Regions from separate parts of the Salmonella bongori NCTC 12419 genome, predicted to be linked through region 1. Evidence: predicted binding sites of a transcription regulator. Region 1 holds the regulator's gene; each other region holds the start of a gene.
The links. The regulator LexA, encoded in region 1, represses DNA repair genes until DNA is damaged. The targets are predictions, from matches to a motif close to TNCTGTATGTACATACAGNA.
Positions count from the first base shown of each region.

Region 2: SBG_RS06120 (metal-dependent hydrolase) is a predicted target of LexA. The motif match lies at 1,907-1,926, and genes of this name have one in related genera.
Region 3: uvrB (excinuclease ABC subunit UvrB) is a predicted target of LexA. The motif match lies at 1,707-1,726, and genes of this name have one in related genera.
Region 4: sbmC (DNA gyrase inhibitor SbmC) is a predicted target of LexA. The motif match lies at 1,488-1,507, and genes of this name have one in related genera.

Region 1 is NC_015761.1:4,084,455-4,087,618, forward strand. It holds gene plsB (glycerol-3-phosphate 1-O-acyltransferase PlsB) at 1-461, opposite strand, end outside; gene SBG_RS19275 (diacylglycerol kinase) at 632-1,000, shown strand; gene lexA (transcriptional repressor LexA) at 1,109-1,717, shown strand; gene dinF (MATE family efflux transporter DinF) at 1,898-3,164, shown strand, end outside.
Region 2 is NC_015761.1:1,287,575-1,290,738, forward strand. It holds gene tcyP (cystine/sulfocysteine:cation symporter) at 1-1,168, opposite strand, end outside; gene SBG_RS06120 (metal-dependent hydrolase) at 1,305-1,904, opposite strand; gene hxpB (hexitol phosphatase HxpB) at 2,042-2,710, opposite strand; gene SBG_RS06130 (YniB family protein) at 2,859-3,164, shown strand, end outside.
Region 3 is NC_015761.1:775,101-778,264, forward strand. It holds gene bioC (malonyl-ACP O-methyltransferase BioC) at 1-474, shown strand, start outside; gene bioD (dethiobiotin synthase) at 467-1,153, shown strand; gene uvrB (excinuclease ABC subunit UvrB) at 1,800-3,164, shown strand, end outside.
Region 4 is NC_015761.1:2,042,936-2,046,099, reverse strand. It holds gene phsC (thiosulfate reductase cytochrome B subunit) at 1-84, shown strand, start outside; gene dacD (serine-type D-Ala-D-Ala carboxypeptidase DacD) at 207-1,379, shown strand; gene sbmC (DNA gyrase inhibitor SbmC) at 1,524-1,991, shown strand; gene SBG_RS09710 (FUSC family protein) at 2,110-3,164, shown strand, end outside.

The sequences.
Region 1 (3,164 bases):
AAAAATTTCTGTACGCCGTTCAACATACGTAAAGGCGGGTTCACTTCCCCCTTTTCACGACCCGGTGCGCGGCCAAACATCACGGAAACGGGCACCATCTGTAAATCCAAAGCCGGATTACTGCGATGCAGATCGAGATAGTCGTGAAAAAGCTTCACCGACTCTTCTTTTGGCGTGTAATACGTAAAAACACGCGGCCCGCCATGGATAAATACATAGCGAGGCAGTAGCGCGCCGTCGATCTCCAGCGGCTCCAGCGGATCAGGAAGATCGTGCGCCAGACATTGGGCGCGCAGCGTCAGTAAGTCCGCTTTTGAGTTGTATGGCAAGACATACATAATGGGACGAGAAGTATCGAGTCCCAATTCCTGAGCGGGTTCCGCCGGAATAGACTTGCTTTTTACCAGTACGCTTAATGGTAAATTCAGTAATTTGTAGTAAATTCGTGGCCAGCCGGACATAAACGATGTAAAGCCTCTGGTTAATAATGCAAATGCGCTGCAAGGATATCAGAAAGTTTAGCGAATTTCTGTTGTATCCCGTCATACTTCGCGCTCTATAACGGCAGCCCGAATCGTGCAGGGCGGCCGTATAATGTCATTGACGTTAATAATGTAAAAAGGTTCTTTTGATGGCCAATAATACCACTGGATTCACCAGAATTATCAAAGCGGCAGGGTATTCCTGGAAAGGATTTCGCGCCGCATGGACTCACGAAGCCGCGTTTCGCCAGGAAAGCCTGGCGGTATTGCTGGGCGTCATTATTGCCTGTTGGCTGGATGTGGATGCCATTACCCGCGTGTTATTGATAGGTTCCCTGGTACTTATCATGATCGTTGAAATCCTCAACAGTGCGATAGAAGCCGTCGTTGACCGCATCGGTTCTGACTATCACGAACTTTCCGGGCGGGCGAAAGATATGGGGTCGGCTGCGGTGCTGCTGTCTATTTTCGTTGCCCTGATGACCTGGGGCATTCTGTTATGGTCACATTTTCGATAAAGGTTCCAAATTTTATAAATCTCTTGTTTTTTGCGCGGTTTGTGGTTCCAAAATCACCTTCAACTGTATATACTCACAGCATGACTGTATATACACCCAGGGGGCGGAATGAAAGCGTTAACGGCCAGGCAGCAAGAGGTGTTTGATCTCATTCGGGATCACATCAGCCAGACAGGTATGCCACCGACGCGTGCGGAAATCGCGCAGCGTTTGGGGTTCCGTTCCCCAAACGCGGCGGAAGAACATCTTAAAGCGTTGGCGCGCAAAGGGGTGCTTGAAATCGTTTCCGGCGCTTCTCGAGGTATCCGTCTGTTACAGGAAGAAGAAGAGGGGTTACCACTTGTTGGGCGCGTAGCGGCGGGTGAGCCACTGCTGGCGCAGCAACACATTGAAGGCCATTACCAGGTTGATCCTTCTTTGTTCAAACCCAGCGCGGATTTCCTGTTGCGCGTAAGCGGCATGTCGATGAAAGACATTGGCATTATGGATGGCGATTTACTGGCAGTACATAAAACGCAGGATGTTCGCAACGGGCAGGTGGTTGTGGCTCGCATTGATGATGAAGTCACCGTAAAACGCTTGAAAAAACAGGGTAATAAAGTAGAACTTCTGCCGGAAAACAGTGAGTTTACACCGATAGTGGTGGATTTGCGCGAACAAAGCTTCACCATTGAAGGATTGGCGGTCGGTGTCATTCGCAACGGCGAATGGCTGTAATCTCTTCTTACTCTCCTTGTATGTGCCCATCCGGCAGCCCTGCAGCCTGATGGCGCTACGCTTATCAGGCCTGCGGGAAACCGATTCCCGAGGGTGAAGGTTTTGTAGGCCGGATAAGGCGTTTATGCCGCTATGTGGTAGGGCGCATGTTTTGTTTAACTCCTTGTCAGGCCAGTCTTCATGCCGTTTTTTACCTCCTCTGATAAAGCGCTTTGGCGTCTCGCGTTGCCAATGATTTTTTCTAATATCACCGTTCCCTTGTTGGGGCTGGTTGATACGGCAGTGATTGGTCATCTGGACAGCCCGGTTTATCTGGGCGGCGTGGCGGTAGGGGCGACCGCCACCAGTTTTCTTTTCATGCTGTTGCTGTTTCTGCGAATGAGCACCACCGGGTTAACGGCCCAGGCATTTGGCGCTAAAAACCCGCGAGCCTTAGCTCGGGCATTGATTCAGCCGTTGTTGCTGGCGCTGGGCGCAGGTGTATTGATTGCGCTCTTTCGCACGCCGCTTATTGATGTAGCTTTACATATTGTTGGTGGGAACGAGGCTGTTCTGGTGCAGGCGAGACGCTTCCTTGAAATTCGTTGGTTAAGCGCTCCCGCGTCTCTGGCGAATCTGGTGCTGCTCGGTTGGTTGTTAGGCGTTCAGTATGCGCGGGCTCCTGTTATCTTGTTAGTCGTGGGAAATATCCTCAACATTGTGCTCGATCTGTGGCTGGTGATGGGGCTTCATATGAACGTGCAGGGGGCCGCTCTGGCGACGGTTATCGCAGAATATGCCACGCTACTGATCGGCTTAATGATGGTGCGTAAAGTTCTCCATCTCCGCGGTGTGTCGCTGGAGATGCTAAAACATGCATGGCGCGGTAACGTACGCCGTCTTTTGGCGCTTAATCGCGATATCATGCTGCGCTCGTTGCTCCTTCAGCTCTGTTTTGGCGCGATCACGGTGTTAGGCGCGCGGCAGGGCAGCGATATTATCGCGGTAAATGCGGTACTGATGACCCTACTTACCTTTACGGCCTATGCGCTGGACGGTTTTGCTTATGCGGTGGAAGCGCACTCTGGCCAGGCTTACGGCGCGCGTGACGGCAGCAAGTTACTGGACGTCTGGCGGGCGGCGTGTCGTCAGTCAGGGGTTGTTGCCCTGCTGTTTTCCATGGTCTATGCCCTGGCAGGCGAACATATTGTCGCGTTATTGACCTCGTTACCGCAAATACAACTGCTGGCTGATCGATACCTTATCTGGCAGGTGGTATTACCGTTAACAGGCGTATGGTGCTATCTTCTGGATGGCATGTTTATTGGCGCGACGCGCGCCGCCGAAATGCGCAATAGCATGGCGGTTGCCGCGGCGGGATTTGCGCTGACGCTACTCGCCTTGCCATTCCTGGGAAATCACGGCTTATGGCTGGCATTAACCGTTTTTCTGGCGCTTCGCGGCCTGT
Region 2 (3,164 bases), 1.7 Mb from region 1:
CGACGCCGGCCACACCTGCCGAACTCACGGTAACGATACCCACCAACGTGGCTATCCATACGGGATCTAAAGGGTTAATACCGACTGTCGGCGCGACCATCACCGCCAGCATTGCGGGATAGAGACCAGCACAACCGTTTTGGCCGATGGTCGCGCCAAAAGAAGCGGCGAAGCTGGCGATCGATTCCGGCACACCCAGACGGCGGGTTTGCGCTTCGACATTTAATGGAATGGAGGCGGCGCTGGAACGGCTGGTAAAGGCAAATGTCAGTACCGGCCATACCTTGCGAAAATATTTTAGCGGGCTGATGCCATTCACACCCAGTAAAATGCCGTGAACGACAAACATCAACGCCAGGCCAAGATAAGAGGCCACCACAAAGCTACCCAACTTAATGATGTCCTGCAGATTAGAGCCAGCAACCACTTTAGTCATCAGCGCCAGTACGCCGTAAGGCGTAAGTTGCATCACCAGACGCACCAGCTTCATCACCCAGCTTTGCAGGGTATCGATAGCGATAAGGACGCGTTCGCCTTTTGGTGCATCATCTTTCAGCAGTTTGAGCGCGGCCACGCCCAAAAATGCGGCGAAAATCACTACGCTGATAATAGACGTGGGGTTTGCGCCAGTCAGATCTGCAAACGGATTTTTCGGCACAAAAGAGAGCACCAGCTGCGGTACGCTGAGATCGGCTACTTTTCCAACATAACTTGTCTCAATCGCATTCAGACGGGCAGTTTCTGCGCCACCCTGTACCAGACCTTCCGCCGTCAGCCCGAACAGATTAGTGACCAGAACCCCCACCAGCGCCGCGATAAGGGTAGTAAATAGCAGCGTGCCGATAGTCAGAAAACTAATTTTCCCCAACTGGGAGGCGTTGTGCAGGCGCGCGACGGCGCTTAAAATCGAGGCGAATACCAGCGGCATGACAATCATTTGCAGCAATTGCACATAACCGTTGCCGACTATATTGAACCATTGAATTGAGTCTTTTAATACTGGACTGTCGGCACCGTAAATAGTGTGCAGCACCAGGCCAAAGATCACGCCCATTACAAGGCCGACAAGCACTTTTTTAGCCAGACTCCACTGTTTATGGCGGGCCTGCGCCAGTACAAACAGCAGAATGACGAACACCGCAATGTTCGCGATTAATGGAAAGTTCATCCCCGTTCTCCTGATTTTTTTATTATGAAGCGCTCTGTTTTAGCGATTCTGTTGGCGCAAGATTAGCAGAACTGTGACCGGGCTCTTATATTCAAATGGAATGGTTTATGCCAAAAATGACTTTGGCGCTGGTTTACTAATCAATCTGGTGAGTTATAAAACGGTTGAACTGCATTTGCAGGATATTAATGATGTGCGAAGACCAGCGTATCGCACTATTTTCCGGAATGGATTGCGGCATCCATACCGCCCAGGCGAACAGAGCCATACATAAAAACCGCTCCAGTTGATTGCCCTTTCGCGGCGCCAGAATCGGCAGGCGGAAACGCCAGCGGCAAGGCCAGAGCAGGGGAACGCCGGCGGGCGTGAGCATATCCGCAACAATATGGCTTAAATAGCCGAGTACCATTCCCTGCAACGCATCTGCCGGGATAATCCACGTATCCGGGACCTTAAGGTAAAATGTCGCCAGTAGGGCAAAGACTGCCAGCAGGCTATGGGTAAAACCCCGATGACCGAACGCCCTGGCGATCGGTTTCGATACCCATTTCAGGCGCTGGCCCAGAAAAGATTTGGGGTGGTCAATATCCGGCAACAGGCAGGTCAAAATAGCCGAAGGAATAATATGCCACCAGTCTCCCTGAGCGAGGACGGGCGTTAACTCGGCATTCTTGGCGAAAACCGCGCTGGCTATAGAAAAAAGAAGATGTCCTTCCGCCGTCATGATAAAACCCATCAAACTGTCAATTCATACAGTATAGGGTTTTTATACAGTAGGTGGAAGTGGTGACGTTGTAACTCTTTGTCTCTGCCAAAGCCGCAGAGCGACTGGCTTAGCGGCTAATCGCCCGTTTATCGCGTTTCGGAAACATCTTAACCGTGCAGATGCGCCATTGTCAGCTCTGTCAGCGAATGGAGTTGAACATTTGCCAGCGCAAAACGCGGATCCTGCTGATTCTCTTCTGCTGGCACCACAATGGCGTGCATCCGCGCTGCCTTTGCCGCGATTAATCCATTAACCGAATCCTCCAGCGCAACGCAGGTTAATGGATCAACGCCCAGTTTAGCGGCGCAGTCCAGATAGACTTGTGGGTGTGGTTTGCTGTAGGGCAATTTTTCCGCGGAGGCCAGTGCGTCAAAACTGTCGCGAAGTTCGAACATAGTGAGCACTTTTTCCAACATATGCAGCGGTGATGCCGAGGCAAGTCCCACTAAGAGTCCCTGAGCCTTACACAGCGCCACGGCCTCACGCACGCCAGGAAGAAGGGGGCGCGTCTCTTCAATAAGCGTAATGGCACGGGCAATGACACGATTGGTCACCTCCTGGCGATCGGGGCCGCTCCATGGTTGCTGCGCAAACCAGAGATCGACGACCATATCAATGCGTAGCCCAAGCGTGTCGGGGAGTTCGTGGCGTCGGGAGATATCTACGCCTAAACTTGCCATCACGTCCAGTTCAGCGCGGTCCCAGAGTGGCTCGGAATCGATCAGTAAGCCATCCATATCAAAAATTGCAGCAAGAATTTGACGCGGGGTTGACATCACAACCTCTCCTGTTGAGATTAAACAATATCGGATTAAGCGTTCATTATGACCCTATTCTTAGTATATCGCCTTTAAAGATCAGGCGAAAACAGTAATCAACAGGTAGACTTAGGCCAAAACGACGCGTCTTAATCAAGGGGAACTCATGACGTATCAACAAGCCGGACGCATTGCAATCCTAAAAAGAGTGATAGGGTGGGTGATTTTTATTCCAGCGCTGCTTTCCACGCTTATTTCAGTCCTTAAATTTATGTATGCGCACAGCGAAAAGCAGGAGGGGATAAATGCGGTAATGCTGGATTTTACCCATGTCATGATAGACATGATGCGCGTGAATACGCCGTTCCTGAACGTTTTTTGGTACAACTCGCCGACGCCGGACTTTCAGGGAGGGCTGAATATCGGCTTCTGGTTGATTTTTATTCTGATTTTCGTCGGACTGGCGATGCAG
Region 3 (3,164 bases), 1.2 Mb from region 1:
GAAGCGATTCCCCATGGTGCAGGCGTTTTTGACCTGGCCTGGAGCAACCTTGCTGTCCAGTGGTGTGGCGATTTACGCGGCGCGTTGAGCGAGTTGTACCGGGTTGTGCAGCCTGGTGGCGTCGTGGCTTTTACCACACTGTGCGAGGGATCTTTGCCGGAACTGCGTCAGGCATGGCAGGCTGTCGATAATCGCGCCCATGCGAATCGTTTTCTGCCGGAAGAGGCCATTGACCACGCGCTGCGCGGCTGGCGGGCATATTGCCGAACGCAGGCAATGACCGTGTGGTTTGAGGATGCTCTGAGCGCGATGCGCTCGCTGAAAGGGATTGGCGCTACCCATCTCCATGAAGGGCGGGAACCGGATGTATTAACCCGCGCCCGGCTGAGACAAATTCAACTGGCATGGCCGCAGCGGCAGGGGAAATATACGCTGACATACTATCTTTTTATGGGAGTGATTCAACGTGACTAAACGCTATTTCGTGACCGGTACGGATACCGAAGTCGGCAAAACGGTTGCCAGTTGCGCCTTATTGCAGGCGGCAACACGGCTGGGTTATCAAACCACAGGCTATAAACCCGTCGCTTCCGGCAGTGAAATGACCACCGACGGGCTACGCAATAGCGATGCGTTGGCCTTACAGCGTAACAGTAGCCTGCCGCAATCCTATTCCGCGATCAACCCTTATACTTTTGCGGAACCTACCTCCCCCCATATTGTTAGCGCTGACGAGGGCCGGGCGATAGAGGCAGAGGTCTTATCACAAGGATTACGAACCCTGGAAGCGCAGGCCGACTGGGTGTTGATAGAAGGAGCGGGCGGTTGGTTTACGCCGCTCTCTGCTACATTGACATTTGCCGACTGGGTGCAGGCGGAGCAGTTGCCGGTGATACTGGTCGTTGGCGTAAAGCTGGGCTGTATTAATCACGCCATGCTGACGGCGCTGGCGGTAAAGCAGGCTGGGCTAACGCTTGCCGGATGGATAGCCAACGGCGTACAGCCGCCGGGCGCTCGTCATGGTGAATATCTTGATACGCTCCGGCGCGTTATACCGGCTCCGCAATTAGGGGAAATCCCGTGGCTGGAAGTGTCTCCGGAGCAGGCTGAAACAGGGCAGTATCTTGACCTTAGCGCCCTGGATAACGCGTAACCATGGGGTAATCCCCCCGATAGCAGGATCAGACAGTGCTGCTATCGGGTTGCCAGATATTTCAGCGTTGCGATAAAAAATAGGCACACTATGAGCATGTACGCAGCTATTTTTTCCCGTCGCGCCAGCCGATAATCATCCAAAAAGCGCGATAATTTTTTTTTATCGCCCCACGAAAACGCTCGCCGTTGATTTTGCCAGGCGGCAGGGCATACGGGCTGGAAGCAGTTATCCACTATTCCTGTGGATAACCTTGTGTATTAGAGTTAGAAAACACAACGTAAGCGAGAGGCGACGCGGCCTGCGACTAAATTGACGCGAAAGACGGCTTGAGAAAATATCCTTTTTTATACAGCGAGTTATATAAAATCAATGGTTGTAAAGGACGAACTATATGTTGACACAAAACTTTCATCATACGACTTGACAAATGTTAAAAAAGACTCTGGTCTGGGGATAACCGCACGCTGCTGGAATTTTGCCCCATGCCTGTGTACATTTTACCTCGCAACGGCGTGAGTTATTGGTTGATAACCGACCGTTTTTGGGAAGGTACTGTTTTTTTATCCAGCTTTTTTTATTGGCAATATTCGCCGTCGGGAGTAAAATTACTCACCTGCCCGCTCACTCCTTCAGGTAGCCGCCCATGAGTAAACCGTTCAAACTGAATTCCGCTTTTAAACCTTCTGGCGATCAGCCGGAGGCTATACGCCGTCTGGAAGAGGGCCTGGAGGATGGCCTGGCGCATCAGACGTTGTTGGGCGTAACCGGCTCCGGGAAGACATTCACCATTGCCAACGTCATTGCCGACTTGCAGCGGCCGACGATGGTACTGGCGCCTAATAAAACGCTGGCGGCGCAGCTTTATGGCGAAATGAAAGCGTTTTTCCCGGAAAATGCGGTGGAGTATTTTGTCTCTTACTACGATTACTATCAGCCGGAAGCGTATGTGCCGAGTTCGGATACGTTTATCGAAAAAGATGCGTCGGTGAACGAACATATTGAGCAAATGCGGCTGTCGGCCACGAAAGCACTGCTTGAGCGACGCGATGTCGTGGTGGTGGCTTCTGTGTCCGCTATCTACGGGCTGGGTGATCCTGATCTCTATCTGAAAATGATGCTACATCTGACGGTAGGAATGCTGATCGACCAGCGCGCGATTCTGCGTCGGCTGGCCGAACTGCAATATACCCGAAACGACCAGGCGTTCCAGCGCGGGACGTTCCGCGTGCGCGGCGAAGTGATCGATATCTTCCCGGCGGAATCTGATGATATCGCGCTGCGCGTTGAGTTGTTTGATGAAGAGGTTGAGCGCCTGTCGCTATTTGACCCGTTAACCGGGCAGGTCGAGTCAACAGTGCCACGTTATACCATCTATCCTAAAACGCACTATGTGACGCCACGCGAGCGTATTCTCCAGGCGATGGAAGAGATAAAAGATGAGCTGGCGGACAGGCGTAAAGTGCTGCTGGCGAATAATAAGCTGCTTGAAGAACAGCGGTTAAGCCAGCGCACGCAGTTCGATTTAGAGATGATGAATGAGCTGGGCTACTGCTCGGGTATTGAAAACTATTCTCGCTTTCTGTCTGGCCGCGGGCCGGGCGAGCCGCCGCCAACCTTGTTCGATTATCTGCCCGCCGACGGACTGCTGGTGGTGGATGAGTCCCACGTGACGATCCCGCAGATCGGCGGCATGTATCGCGGGGACCGGGCGCGTAAAGAGACGCTGGTTGAGTATGGTTTCCGTCTGCCTTCGGCGCTGGATAACCGTCCACTAAAGTTTGAAGAATTTGAAGCGTTAGCGCCGCAAACCATATATGTTTCCGCTACGCCCGGCAACTATGAACTGGAGAAATCCGGTGGTGATGTCGTGGACCAGGTGGTACGGCCAACCGGGCTGCTGGACCCGATTATTGAAGTGCGTCCGGTGGCGACCCAGGTGGACGATTTACTTTCTGAAATCCGTCAGCGTGCGGCCATTAACGAGCGTGTGCTGGTGACCACGCTTACC
Region 4 (3,164 bases), 2.0 Mb from region 1:
ACGCCGGGGCAAATCTTCCGTAGCATGGTTGACGGCTACCATCGTCATCGTAGTTCGCCGCGTAAGGATAAGTCTGTCGTTTGACGGTGTTCACTATCTGAAATCAGCAAGAAAATGTGCCTTGTGTCACATTTTCTTGCAATTTATCCATGTTTGTTTAACTGAACTTCCGTAAAAAGAACGGCAAATTAGACAATCCTGAGGACATGCTGTTGAAACGCCGTTTGTTTATTGCCGCTTCTTTATTCGCAATGCACCTTTCTCCTGCGCTTGCGGCTGATACCGTAAGTTTTGCTCCCCAACCGCCAGCCATTGATGCAGGCGCCTGGGTGTTGATGGATTATACTACGGGACAGGTTCTTACCGCCGGTAATGAACACCAGCAACGCAATCCCGCCAGCCTGACAAAACTCATGACGGGTTACGTCGTCGATCGCGCTATCGATAGCCATCGTATCAGTCCTGACGATATCGTCACCGTCGGGCGTGACGCCTGGGCAAAGGATAATCCGGTTTTTGTCGGCTCCTCGCTGATGTTTTTAAAAGAAGGCGACCACGTGTCGGTGCGCGACTTAAGCCGTGGCTTAATTGTGGATTCCGGTAACGATGCTTGTGTAGCGCTGGCGGATTATATCGCGGGCGGGCAGCCGCAGTTTGTGGCGATGATGAACAGCTATGTGAAAAAACTTAATTTACAGGATACCCATTTTGAAACTGTCCACGGGTTGGATGCGCCGGGACAACATAGTTCTGCATATGATCTGGCCGTACTCTCCCGGGCGATCATTCACGGCGAACCTGAGTTTTATCACATGTACAGCGAGAAAAGCCTGACCTGGAACGGCATCACGCAGCAGAACCGTAACGGTTTACTGTGGGATAAGACAATGCATATTGATGGGCTTAAAACCGGGCATACGTCCGGGGCGGGATTCAACCTCATTGCGTCGGCGGTGGACGGACAACGTCGACTTATCGCAGTGGTTATGGGGGCGAAAAGCTCAAAAGGACGTGAAGAACAGGCGCGAAAACTGTTGCAGTGGGGCCAGCAAAATTTTGCGACAGTACAGATTCTGCACCGCGGCAAAAAAGTGGGCAGCGAGCGAATCTGGTATGGCGACAAAGAAAACATTGCGCTGGGTACAGAACAGGATTTCTGGATGGCATTGCCTAAAACTGAAATTCCGAATATCAAAGCAAAATATGTGCTTGATAAAAAAGATCTGGAAGCGCCAATTGCCGCTCATCAGCGGGTAGGGGAAATAGAGCTTTATGATCGGGATAAACTGATCGCCCAGTGGCCGCTGGTCACGCTGGAAGCGATTGGTAAAGGCAGCATGTTCTCTCGTCTGAGCGACTATTTTCACCATAAAGCGTAAGCCGTTGTAACATGCCGTTCACCGTCCCTGAGGCGTCAAAAGGGTGGGAGTGCGAGGTCGCTCACAAAATGTTCACTCTGTCCTTGTGACCGCAAAAGGCTGTAATTATACTGTACATACATACAGTAAAATAACGGAGGCAGCATGGATTACGAAATCAGGCAGGAACAAAAACGCAAGATAGCCGGTTTCCACATGGTCGGTCCATGGGAACACACCGTGAAGCAGGGTTTTGAACAACTGATGACGTGGGTGGATCGACAGCGGATCGTGCCAGTTGAATGGATTGCCGTCTATTACGACAATCCAGATGTCGTACCTGCGGAAAAACTCCGCTGCGATACCGTTGTGTCTGTGGCAGAGAATTTCATACTGCCGGACAATAGCGAAGGCGTAATCGTGACCGCCATCGAAGGCGGCGAATATGCTACTGCTGTCGCGCGAGTGGAAGATCGGGACTTTGCGAAGCCGTGGGAACGGTTTTTTGACGTCCTGGAGCAGGATAGCGCTTATCAGATAGCTTCTGCGCCCTGTTTTGAAATCTATCTGAATAACGGCATGGAAGATGGATACTGGGATATTGAAATGTATATTCCGGTACAGCGGAAGTGAGCGACTGGTTTTCCACCTGAAAAGAGCGGACGGATAATGTGTTCCGTCCGCCAGTGCGCTATTTTTGCTATAAAGCAGGTACAATGCATTTTTTGCCATTCCCGTAAGGAGTGCAAGCGTGCGTGCCGATAAGTCATTAAGCCCTTTTGAAATACGGTTGTACCGTCACTATCGCATCGTGCATGGCATACGTATCGCCCTGGCGTTCATTCTTACCTTTCTGTTGGTTCGTCTGTTTTCTATTCCTGAAGGTACATGGCCGCTGATCACGTTAGTGGTGATTATGGGGCCCATCTCGTTCTGGGGGAATGTGGTTCCCCGCGCCTTTGAACGCATAGGCGGAACGATTCTGGGGGCCGCTTTAGGGCTGGTGGCGTTACGTCTGGAGCTATTTTCCTTACCGCTGATGCTGCTGTGGTGTGCGGTGGCGATGTTTTTGTGCGGGTGGCTGGCCCTGGGGAAAAAACCGTATCAGGCGCTACTGATAGGCATAACGCTTGCTGTTGTTGTTGGGGCTCCTGCCGGCGATATGGATACGGCATTATGGCGTGGCGGCGATGTGATTTTGGGATCGCTACTGGCGATGTTATTTACAGGCATCTGGCCGCAGCGCGCCTTTTTGCACTGGCGTATTCAACTGGCGCATTGTGTCACAGCGTACAATCGTGTTTACCAGGCTGCGCTGTCGCCAAATTTGCTGGAGCGTCCTCGTCTGGATAAGCATTTGCAACGGTTGCTGAACGATGTGGTCAAAATGCGCGGGCTGATAACGCCAGCCAGTAAGGAAACCCGGATACAAAAATCAATTTTCGAGGCTATTCAGACCATTAACCGCAATCTGGTCTGTATGCTTGAATTACAAATCAATGCCCACTGGGCGACGCGCGCCAGCCATTTTGTCATGCTTAACGCGCATACATTGCGCGAAACCCAGCATATGACACAGCAAACCTTATTGATGATTGCCCATGCGTTATATGAAGGCAATCCGCAGCCGGTGCTGGCAAATACCGGTAAACTGAATGACATTGTTGCTGAGTTGCGGCAATTAATGCATGAGCAGCAGAATGACGCGGTGGCTGAAACACCTATCCACGGCTATGTTTGGCTTAGTATGGAAACCGCGCGACAGCTGGAGCTGCTTTCGCATTTGATCTGCCGGGCTTTGCGCAA